One region of the Streptomyces prunicolor genome, then DNA from elsewhere that is predicted to be linked to it. Evidence: riboswitches for the same ligand, from Rfam matches in the RefSeq annotation. Region 1 holds a riboswitch; the other holds the start of a gene.
The links. A riboswitch is a leader RNA that binds a small molecule or an ion and turns the genes downstream of it on or off. The one in region 1 is predicted to bind S-adenosylmethionine.
Positions count from the first base shown of each region.

Region 1 (4,892 bases):
GGTCTTCGGTGTCATCGCGGCCGTCGCGGCGATCGCCTCGATCAACCCGATCTGGGCCATGGGTCCGTACCGTCCGGACATGGTGTCCACGGGCGCCCAGCCCGACTGGTACATGGGCTTCTCCGAGGGCCTGATCCGCTTCATGCCGGGCTGGGAGATCAACTTCTGGGGCCACACGCTCGTCCTGGGCGTGTTCATCCCGCTGATCATCTTCCCGCTGGTCCTGGTCGCGATCGCGGTCTACCCGTTCATCGAGTCCTGGGTCACCGGCGACAAGCGCGAGCACCACATCCTGGACCGCCCGCGCAACGTCCCGACCCGTACGGCCTTCGGTGCCGCGTGGATCTCGTGGTACTTCGTCCTGCTCGTCGGTGGCGGCAACGACATCTGGGCCACGCACTTCCACCTGTCGATCAACTCGATCACCTGGGCGGTGCGCGTCGGCTTCTTCGTGGTGCCGGTGCTGGTCTTCATCGCCACCAAGCGGGTCTGCCTCGGCCTTCAGCGCCGCGACCGGGACAAGGTGCTGCACGGCCGCGAGTCCGGCATCATCAAGCGCCTGCCGCACGGTGAGTTCGTCGAGATCCACGAGCCGCTCAGCCAGGACGCACTGCACACGCTCACCGCGCACGAGCAGTACGAGCCGGCCGCGATCGGCGCGACGGTCGACGCGAACGGTGTCGAGCGCAAGGTGAAGGGCTCCCAGAAGCTGCGCGCCAAGCTGAGCGAGGCGTACTACGGCGAGGAGTCCCAGATCCCCAAGCCCACCGTCGAGGAGTACAAGGAGATCACGAGCGGCCACGGCCACCACTGATCGCTGAGGCGTCGCCACGCCACAGTCGAAGGGCCCCGTCCGAACACCGGACGGGGCCCTTCGCCGTGTCCCGCGCTGGATAGGGTGGGGACCGCATATTTCCAACCATGTTTCTACGACACTCAGGAGCGGCCGTATGAGCGCTGTGACCCCCGCTGGAGGCGACACCGCGGCGGCCCGTTCCTGGCCCGAGGTACTGAACTCCCTGCTGTACGGCCAGGACCAGGACGCCGACGCCACGTTCTGGGCGATGGACCAGATCATGCGCGGTGAGGCGACGGACGCGCAGATCGCCGGGTTCGTGGTGGCGTTGCGGGCCAAGGGCGAGACCGTCGAGGAGATCACGGGTCTCGTGCGCGCGATGTACGAGCACGCGAACGTGATCGAGGTGTCCGGGAAGACGGTGGACATCGTCGGCACCGGCGGCGACGGCGCCAAGACGGTGAACATCTCCACGATGTCCTCGATCGTGATCGCCGGCACGGGCGCGAAGGTCGTCAAGCACGGCAACCGGGCCGCGTCCTCCGCGTCCGGCGCCTCCGACGTCCTGGAGCGTCTCGGCGTCAACCTGGAGCTCACCCCGAAGCGGGTGGCCGAGGTCGCCGAGGAGGCCGGGATCACGTTCTGCTTCGCGGTCAAGTTCCACCCGGCGCTGCGTCACGCGGGCGCAGCGCGCGGCCAGTTGGGCATCCGTACGGTGTTCAACGCACTGGGCCCGCTGACCAACCCCGCCAAGGTGCGGGCGCAGGCGGTCGGGGTCGCGGACCCGCGGATGGCGCCCATCATCGCGGGCGTCTTCGCCGAGCGAGGGAACTCCTCCCTGGTGTTCCGCGGCGACGACGGCCTCGACGAGCTGACGACCACGGCGACTTCCCGGGTGTGGATCGTCCGCGACGGCAAGGTCACCGAGGAGTCCTTCGACCCGCGGGACGTAGGCCTCGAACTGGTCCCCGTGGAGGCCCTGCGCGGCGCCGACCCCGAGTACAACGCCGACGTCGCCCGGCGCCTCCTGGACGGCGAGACGGGCCCGGTGCGGGACGCCGTACTCCTGAACTCGGCGGCGGCGCTGGTGGCCCTTGAGGCCGGGGACGGGCCGCTGGCGGACCGGATCAGGGCCGGGATGGTGAAGGCGGCCGAGTCGATCGACTCGGGGGCCGCGAAGCGCACGCTGGAGCGCTGGGCGGCGGTCAGTAACGCGTAGCGAGTCCGAGGTGGCTGTCGTCCCGCGATCCGGACACGGGTTGCGGGACGACGATCACCTCGCGTAAGTTTTCTGACCAGGTCATGAGTGACAGTCATGAGGCCCCGGCCGACTGTCCGGCAACCCTCCGTCCGTGGCGGGGTGCCCCGGGTGAAGACCAGGCCGTAGGCAGCGAGGTCTGCGGCAAGCGCGGGCCCCTCGAAAGACACCAGGGGTCCTGGTCTCGAGGGAGCCCTCTGTGAGCAAGCGAATGCGATAGGGCGCGAAGCCCCCACTCCGCACATCCCCTTTTCACCCTTTCCTGCGCCGAAGCCATGTCCGCTCGCGCAGTGAATTCGCCTGCCTCTTACGGGAGTTCGCCATGTCTGTCTCCACCGTTGCCGCCGCCCGGACCATTTGTGCCCCGCTGTCCGTTCTCGGCCGGGATGTCACCGTCCCGCTCGTCACGGGCGGCGAAGTCACCTACGCGGCGCTCGACTACGCGGCCAGCGCCCCCGCCCTCCAGCGCGTCTGGGACGACGTGGCGGCCTACGCCCCGTACTACGGCAGCGTGCACCGTGGCGCCGGCTACCTCTCGCAGCTCTCCACCGACCTGTTCGAGAACGCCCGCAGGACGGTCGAGGAGTTCCTGGACTGCCGCCCCGACGACCAGCTGATCTTCACCCGCTCGACCACGGACTCCCTGAATCTCCTCGCCGCGGCGCTCCCCGCCGACTGCCAGGTCTTCGTCTTCGAGACCGAGCATCACGCGTCCCTGCTCCCCTGGAAGGACGCCCGGGTCACCTACCTCAACGCCCCGCGCACCCCGGCCCAGGCCGTCGAGACCTTGGAGCGGGCCCTCGCCGCCCGTGACCCGCAGGGCCCGGCCCTGGTCTGCGTCACCGGCGCCTCGAACGTCACCGGCGAGCTGTGGCCGGTCCGTGAACTGGCCGCCGCCGCGCACGCCCACGGCGCCCGTATCGTCCTGGACGCCGCCCAACTCGCCCCGCACCACCCGGTGTCCGTCCAGGACCTCGACGTCGACTGGATCGCCTTCTCCGGCCACAAGCTGTACGCCCCGTTCGGCTCGGGCGTCCTGGCCGGCCGTGCCGACTGGCTCCAGGCGGCCGACCCCTACCTCGCGGGCGGCGGCGCCAGCCGCAAGGTCTCCCGGCGCGAGGACGGGGGAGTGGACGTGGAGTGGCACGACAGCGCCGCCCGCCACGAGGCCGGCTCCCCGAACGTCATCGGCGCCTACTCCATCGCGTCGGCCTGCAAGGCGCTGACGGAGGCGGGCTTCGACACGCTGGTCGCCCGCGAGCAGCACCTGATCGAGAAGGTACGGGCGGGCCTGGCCGAGGTCCCGGAGGTCAAGGTGCTGTCGCTGTTCGGCGACGACGCCCCGCGCGTCGGCGTGATCTCCTTCGTCGTCGACGGCTGGAACAGCTCCCATTTCGCCGCCGCCCTCTCCGCCGAGTACGGCATCGGCGTCCGCGACGGCCTCTTCTGCGCCCACCCCTTGCTCCGCACCCTCCTGGGCACCGACCCCCAGACCCAGGGTGAGTGCGGCGCCCCGGAGGCCGCACCGGGCGAGAAGTCCCTGAACGCGATCCGCGTGAGCTTCGGCGCGGGCACCCCGGACGAGCACGTCGAGCGGTTCGTGACGGCGGTACGGGAGCTCGTGACTGACGGCGCGAAGTGGAACTACCGTACGCAGGACGGCCGTTGCGTGCCGGCCGTGTGACCATCCAGGGGTGGGGATACCACCTGGGGTGAGCGGAGCGGCGGCGGCCGAAGGCCTGGGCGAGCCGCTGGGCGAGGCGGTTGTACGGCGTGCGCCGCGGCTCCTCGGCGGGAAGCGGGTCCACCTGTACGAGGAGGGACTTGTCCTCGGGTCCGGTGTGCGGGTCCGTCGCTGGGCGGACGTGACGCGCTGGCGCTCCACCGTCGACGTGATCGTCACCAGCAACGAGCAGAACGACAGGGCTTGGTACACCTTGGCCCATCGACACCTGCTGCGGTTCGGCGACGGGACGGAACAGGGCTTCCTGCTCGACGAGCGGCGGACCGAGCTGGGGCCGATGGTCGTCGAGCCCTTCGAGAACCTGCGGATCCGGTCCGCCGCCGAGCACGTCCGGAAGCGGGTGGCCGAGGCTCAGGCACCGGCGATGCTCGACCGGATCGAGAAGGGCCGGCAGGTCACCTTCGGCCCGCTCACGGCGGACGCGCACGGGGTGTTCGTGCCGGGCGGGCTGCTGGTGTACCGCTGGGCCGAGATGCGGGAGCCGTATCCCGCCGTCGACCTGCCGGACTTTCCCGTGCCGTCGTCATGGTGGCTGCGGCCACGAGACGTCCGGCTTGTGCTGCTGGGCAAGGACACAGACGGCAACCCGCACCGCACCGAGGTAACGGCCTGGGAGGTCGTGGACTGGGGTGCGCTGGTCGCCCTGTGGAAGCGGCTGCGCGCCCGCTAGGAGTCCAGCCCAATAGCGAACGCAGCCTCAAGGTCATGCTGCGAGTAAGTCCGAAACGCCACGTGCGTATCCGTCCCCTCCACCCCGGGGATCTTGCTGATCCGCCCAGGAATCACCTCGGCCAGATCCTCGTGCTGCCGCACCCGCACCATCGCGATCAAGTCATACGTCCCGGTGACGGAGAAGACCTCGCTCACGGATTCGAGCGCGGCGATCGACTCGGCGATCTCGGGAATCCGGTCCACGCTGGTCTTGATGAGGACGATCGCGGTGATCACGGCTGGTTCTCTCCCTCGGGGACCGTTACTGGGGCGGGCCCAACTCTAGTCGCCCGCCCGTCTCCCGCCACCGCCCTTCCAAGGCCGCCCTTCGGGCCCTTCTTTTTCCTGAATCTCACCCACGCGTAGCCGAACCCCAGCGTGAA
Region 1 is NZ_CP108676.1:2,891,837-2,896,728, reverse strand. It holds gene OG588_RS13070 (cytochrome bc complex cytochrome b subunit) at 1-814, shown strand, start outside; gene trpD (anthranilate phosphoribosyltransferase) at 951-2,015, shown strand; SAM riboswitch class IV at 2,095-2,211, shown strand; gene OG588_RS13060 (aminotransferase class V-fold PLP-dependent enzyme) at 2,377-3,738, shown strand; gene OG588_RS13055 (hypothetical protein) at 3,749-4,468, shown strand; gene OG588_RS13050 (Lrp/AsnC family transcriptional regulator) at 4,465-4,746, opposite strand; gene OG588_RS13045 (rhomboid family intramembrane serine protease) at 4,743-4,892, opposite strand, start outside.

Region 2 (4,892 bases), 1.9 Mb from region 1:
CGACGGACGGCCTGCCTGCCCTGTGATTCCTTGCACCACCTGGCCTGCGGGCCTCACCCACCCGGTCCTTCGTTATCACTCTCACCTTCAGAGTGCTAACGCCAATGATTAGCACTCGGCATGGTCGAGTGCAAGCGGCTCCCGGGTTCTGGGCCTTTGCTCTTCGCGGGCGCGCGCGAGGGAGCGCGAGGGAGAACGCCGCGCACGCCGATGGCTCCGGGCATGGCTCCGGGCATGGCTCCGGGCATGCCGAAGGGCTCGTACCCCAGGAGGTGACCCCCCAGGAGTACGAGCCCTTCGGTGAGGAACGAAGAACGTCGCTGCTGTTCGTCGGCGCGTGCTTCAGCTGGTCGCGAGCCGGACCATGTCCGCCTGCGGCCCCTTCTGACCCTGCGAGATCTCGAAATCGACCCGCTGACCCTCTTCCAGGGTGCGGTAGCCGTCCATTTGAATCGCGCTGTAGTGGACGAAAACATCCGCACCACCGTCGACCGCGATGAAGCCGTACCCCTTCTCCGCGTTGAACCATTTGACGGTGCCCTGAGCCATGCCTAACTCCCCTATTACTGGCCCTTGCACGGACCCGCACTTCGCGGATCCGGGTCAGACCTCACCCCCCACAGGTTTGGGGGCGTGCGCCGGAACGCGTCGACCGCGGCCGAATGTATCCGCCCAACTGCCGTCTGCAACAGGTCAATCCGACGAGAATTCCGGGCAGGACCGGTCGGGAATATACGGAGAATTCGTCCGACTTCAGGGCAAGTCGGGCCCGATAAAGAGAACATAACGCGCAAAATGCCTACACACTTTGGCTACTTCTCATCGCACGCGGAGCCGGTACTCATATGCGTCCGGCATGCGGAGTGGAGCGCGTTCCCCAACTGTACCCCGCTCAACCATACAGAATTGCCCCCTCCGTTTCTCTCACGGAGGGGGCAATTCGATGAACTCTCGGTAATCGGCGTTACCGAGGGTAATTATCAGCCACCGGCAACGGCCGGAATGATCGAGACGCCGGCCCCGTCCGGCGTGACCGTCTCCAGCCCCTGCTCGAACCGCACATCGTCATCATTCACGTACACGTTGACGAACCGCCGCAACTTGCCCTGATCGTCGAGCACGCGGGCAGAGATCCCGGCGTGGTTCTTCTCAAGGTCCGAGATGACCTCGGCGAGGGTGCCACCTTCGGCGGAGACCTCGGCCTGACCACCGGTGTAGGTGCGAAGAATGGTAGGGATGCGGACACTAACGCTCACGATGAAACCTCCGGTCAGATGATTGCCCTAGGGGCGCGGGGAACTGCGCGACCAGCCCCCACCGGCCCGCAGTCAGAGAACGACGCTTAGGACGCAAGCCCAGCTTCCCTGAACGACTCAAGACTCGGCCGGATCGTCGCGGTGAGCCCGGTACCGGCAACCGCGTCCAACGTCTTGAGCCCGTCGCCCGTGTTGAGGACCACCGTCGTGAGGGTCGGATCCAACAACCCGTTCTCGATCAGCTTCTTCGCCACACCAACGGTCACCCCACCCGCGGTCTCCGCAAAGATCCCCTCGGTCCGCGCAAGCAACTTGATCGCGTCGACAACCTGCTCGTCATTGACGTCCTCCACCGCCCCACCGGTCCGCCGAGCAATGTCCAGCACGTAAGGACCATCCGCGGGGTTCCCGATGGCGAGCGACTTGGCGATCGTGTTCGGCTTCTGCGGCCGTACGACGTCATGCCCCGCCTTGTAGGCGACGGAAACCGGCGAACACCCCTCCGCCTGCGCCCCGAAGATCTTGTACGGCTTGTCCTCGACGAGCCCGAGCTTGATCAGCTCCTGCAGGCCCTTGTCGATCTTCGTGAGCTGCGACCCGGAGGCGATCGGCACGACCAGCTGGTCCGGCAGCCGCCACCCCAGCTGCTCGCAGATCTCGTACGCCAGGGTCTTGGAGCCCTCCGCGTAGTACGGCCGGAGGTTGACGTTGACGAAGCCCCAGCCCTCGCCCGCCGGGTCGCCGATCAGCTCGGAGCAGAAGCGGTTCACGTCGTCGTAGTTGCCCTCGATGCCGACGAGCTCGCCGCCGTAGATCGCGGCCATGACGACCTTGCCCTGCTCCAGGTCGTGCGGGATGAACACGCAGGAGCGGAAGCCGGCGCGGGCCGCGGCGGCACCGACGGCGCCGGCGAGGTTGCCGGTGGAGGAGCAGGAGAGGGTGGTGAAGTTGAAGGCGCGGGCCGCTTCGATGGCCTGGGCCACGACGCGGTCCTTGAAGGAGTGCGTCGGGTTGCCGGAGTCGTCCTTGACGAACAACTTGCCCGCGTCGACGCCCAGTTCGCGGGCGAGGTTGTCGGCCTGGACGAGCTTGGTCCAGCCGGGGTTGATGTTCGGCTTGTCGGCCACGTCGGCGGGGACGGGCAGCAGGGGCGCGTAACGCCAGATGTTCGCGGGGCCCGCTTCGATGCGCTTGCGGAGCTCTTCGGTGTCGTAGCCCGAGAAGTCGTAGGCGATCTCCAGCGGGCCGAAACACTCCTCGCACGCGAAGACCGGGCCGAGCGGGACGCGGTGGCCGCACTCGCGGCAGGACAGCGCGGCGGCGGGGCCGAGATCAACGGCGTCTACGGGGTTCGTGGTGCTTGCAACAGTCTGCGCAGCCATGGAGGCGAGGCCCTTTCCTCATCTTCCTCATGACGCATTTCGCCATGAGACGGATTTGGCACCTTCCCGAGCCGGGAGCCTCACCACGTCAGCGTGCTAGCTGCGTGCCAAGACCGGCTGGAGGGTTGCCGGGGCTTCAACGGGCCGTATCCCTCTGCCCCTCTGGATGAGCGGTGTTCAGTTGTGTATGCGGTTGTGTCACTTGCGTGAGCGTTGACGACCCCCGACATGCGATGGTCATCAGCGTTGTTCAAGACTGTAACCGAAGGCCAGGACAGTTGAGTGAGCCGTCCGAACCGCGAGATGGATCACACACTCTGTGTGATCACTGATCGCCGAGAGAACGCAGAGGAGCCGCGCAACGTGCTGAAGGAAGTCGAGCACTGGCTGAGCACCCGCTCCTGGTCCATGACCGACCGGCCGCTCCACAAGATCCTGGCCGCGAAGCACCGTACGGGCCAGTCGGTCTCCGTCGTGCTCCCCGCGCTCAACGAGGAAGCGACGGTCGGCGACATCGTCGCGATCATCCGTCACGACCTCATGCAGCAGGTCCCGCTCGTCGACGAGATCGTCGTCGTCGACTCGGGGTCGACCGACCGCACCTCCGAGGTGGCCGCCGCGGCGGGCGCCCGGGTCGTGCACCGGGACGACATCCTGCCGCGCATTCCCGCCGTGCCCGGCAAGGGCGAGGTGCTGTGGCGCTCGCTGCTGGTCACCAGCGGCGACATCGTCTGCTTCATCGACGCGGACCTGAAGGAGTTCTCCTCCGACTTCGTCACCGGGATCGTGGGCCCGCTGCTCACCGACCCCGGCGTCGACCTCGTCAAGGCGATGTACGACCGCCCGCTCGGCGGCGCGGCCGGCCAGGGCGGCCGGGTCACCGAGATGATGGCCCGCCCGCTGCTGAACATGCACTGGCCGCAGCTGGCCGGTTTCGTGCAGCCGCTCGGCGGCGAGTACGCGGCCCGCCGCTCCCTGCTCGAACAACTGCCGTTCCCCGTCGGGTACGGCATCGAGCTGGGCATGCTCGTCGACGCGCTGCACCTGGTGGGCCTGGACGCCCTCGCGCAGGTGGACGTGGGCGTGCGCAAGCACCGGCACCAGGACGGGCAGGCGCTGGGCCGCATGGCCGCGCAGATCTACCGCACGGCTCAGCTGAGGCTGGCCCGCGGGCATCTGATCCGGCCGTCCCTCACCCAGTTCGAGCGGGGTCCGGACGGTTTCGAGCCGCGCACCTACTCCGTGGACACGGAGGAACGCCCGCCGATGGCCGACATCACCGAGTACCAGTCACGCAAGGTCGCATAACCGCACAGTTACAGACGCTCACGGACGGTCGTATACGGACTCATACAGTCCGCCGACGGCCGTCCGTACGTTTGAGCGTTTCCGGGCCGGGCTAGGTTGTGCCGTATGGCTTCTACGTCGTCTCCCTCGTCCGCGTCCGGTGCTGCTCAGGTGCTCGTGGCGTCCAATCGCGGCCCGGTCTCGTACGAGGTGGGCGACGACGGTTCGCTGCGCGCCAAGCGGGGTGGCGGCGGGCTGGTGTCAGGCCTGTCGGCGATCGGCCCGGACGCGGGCGCGCTGTGGGTGTGCTCGGCACTGTCCGACGGCGACCGCGAGGCGGTACGGCGCGGGGTCGGCGAGGACGGCGTGCGGATGCTGGACATCCCGGCAGATGTGCACGCCGACGCGTACAACGGCATCGCCAACTCCGTGCTCTGGTTCGTCCACCACATGCTGTACCAGACCCCGCTGGAGCCGGTCTTCGACGCGGAGTTCCGGCGCCAGTGGGCGTCGTACGAGACGTACAACCGGGCGTTCGCGGAGGCGTTGGCGGATGAGGCGGCGGAGGGTGCCGTCGCGATCGTGCAGGACTACCACCTGTGCCTGGTGCCGGGAATGCTGCGGGAGTTGAGGCCGGACCTGCGGATCGGCCACTTCTCGCACACGCCGTGGGCGCCGACGGACTACTTCCGGATGCTGCCGGACGACATCCGTGAGCAACTGCTGACCGGCATGCTCGGCGCGGACCGGCTCGGCTTCCTCACCCACCGCTGGGCGGACGCGTTCACGGCCTGCTGTACGGAGTTCGCCGGGGGCCCGGGTGACACGCTGATCGGCGTCCACGGCCTGGGCGCCGACGCCGACTTCCTGCGCGCCCGCTCGCACGAGTCGGACGTGGAGGAGCGCATCGTCGCGCTGCGCGAGGAGATCGGCGAGGGGCGCAGGACGATCGTCCGCGTCGACCGCA
Region 2 is NZ_CP108676.1:4,819,425-4,824,316, forward strand. It holds gene OG588_RS21770 (cold-shock protein) at 343-549, opposite strand; gene OG588_RS21775 (MoaD/ThiS family protein) at 981-1,256, opposite strand; gene thrC (threonine synthase) at 1,343-2,638, opposite strand; SAM riboswitch class I at 2,654-2,811, opposite strand; gene OG588_RS21785 (glucosyl-3-phosphoglycerate synthase) at 3,002-3,946, shown strand; gene OG588_RS21790 (trehalose-6-phosphate synthase) at 4,052-4,892, shown strand, end outside.
Region 2: another riboswitch for S-adenosylmethionine. It lies ahead of thrC (threonine synthase); the one in region 1 lies ahead of OG588_RS13060 (aminotransferase class V-fold PLP-dependent enzyme).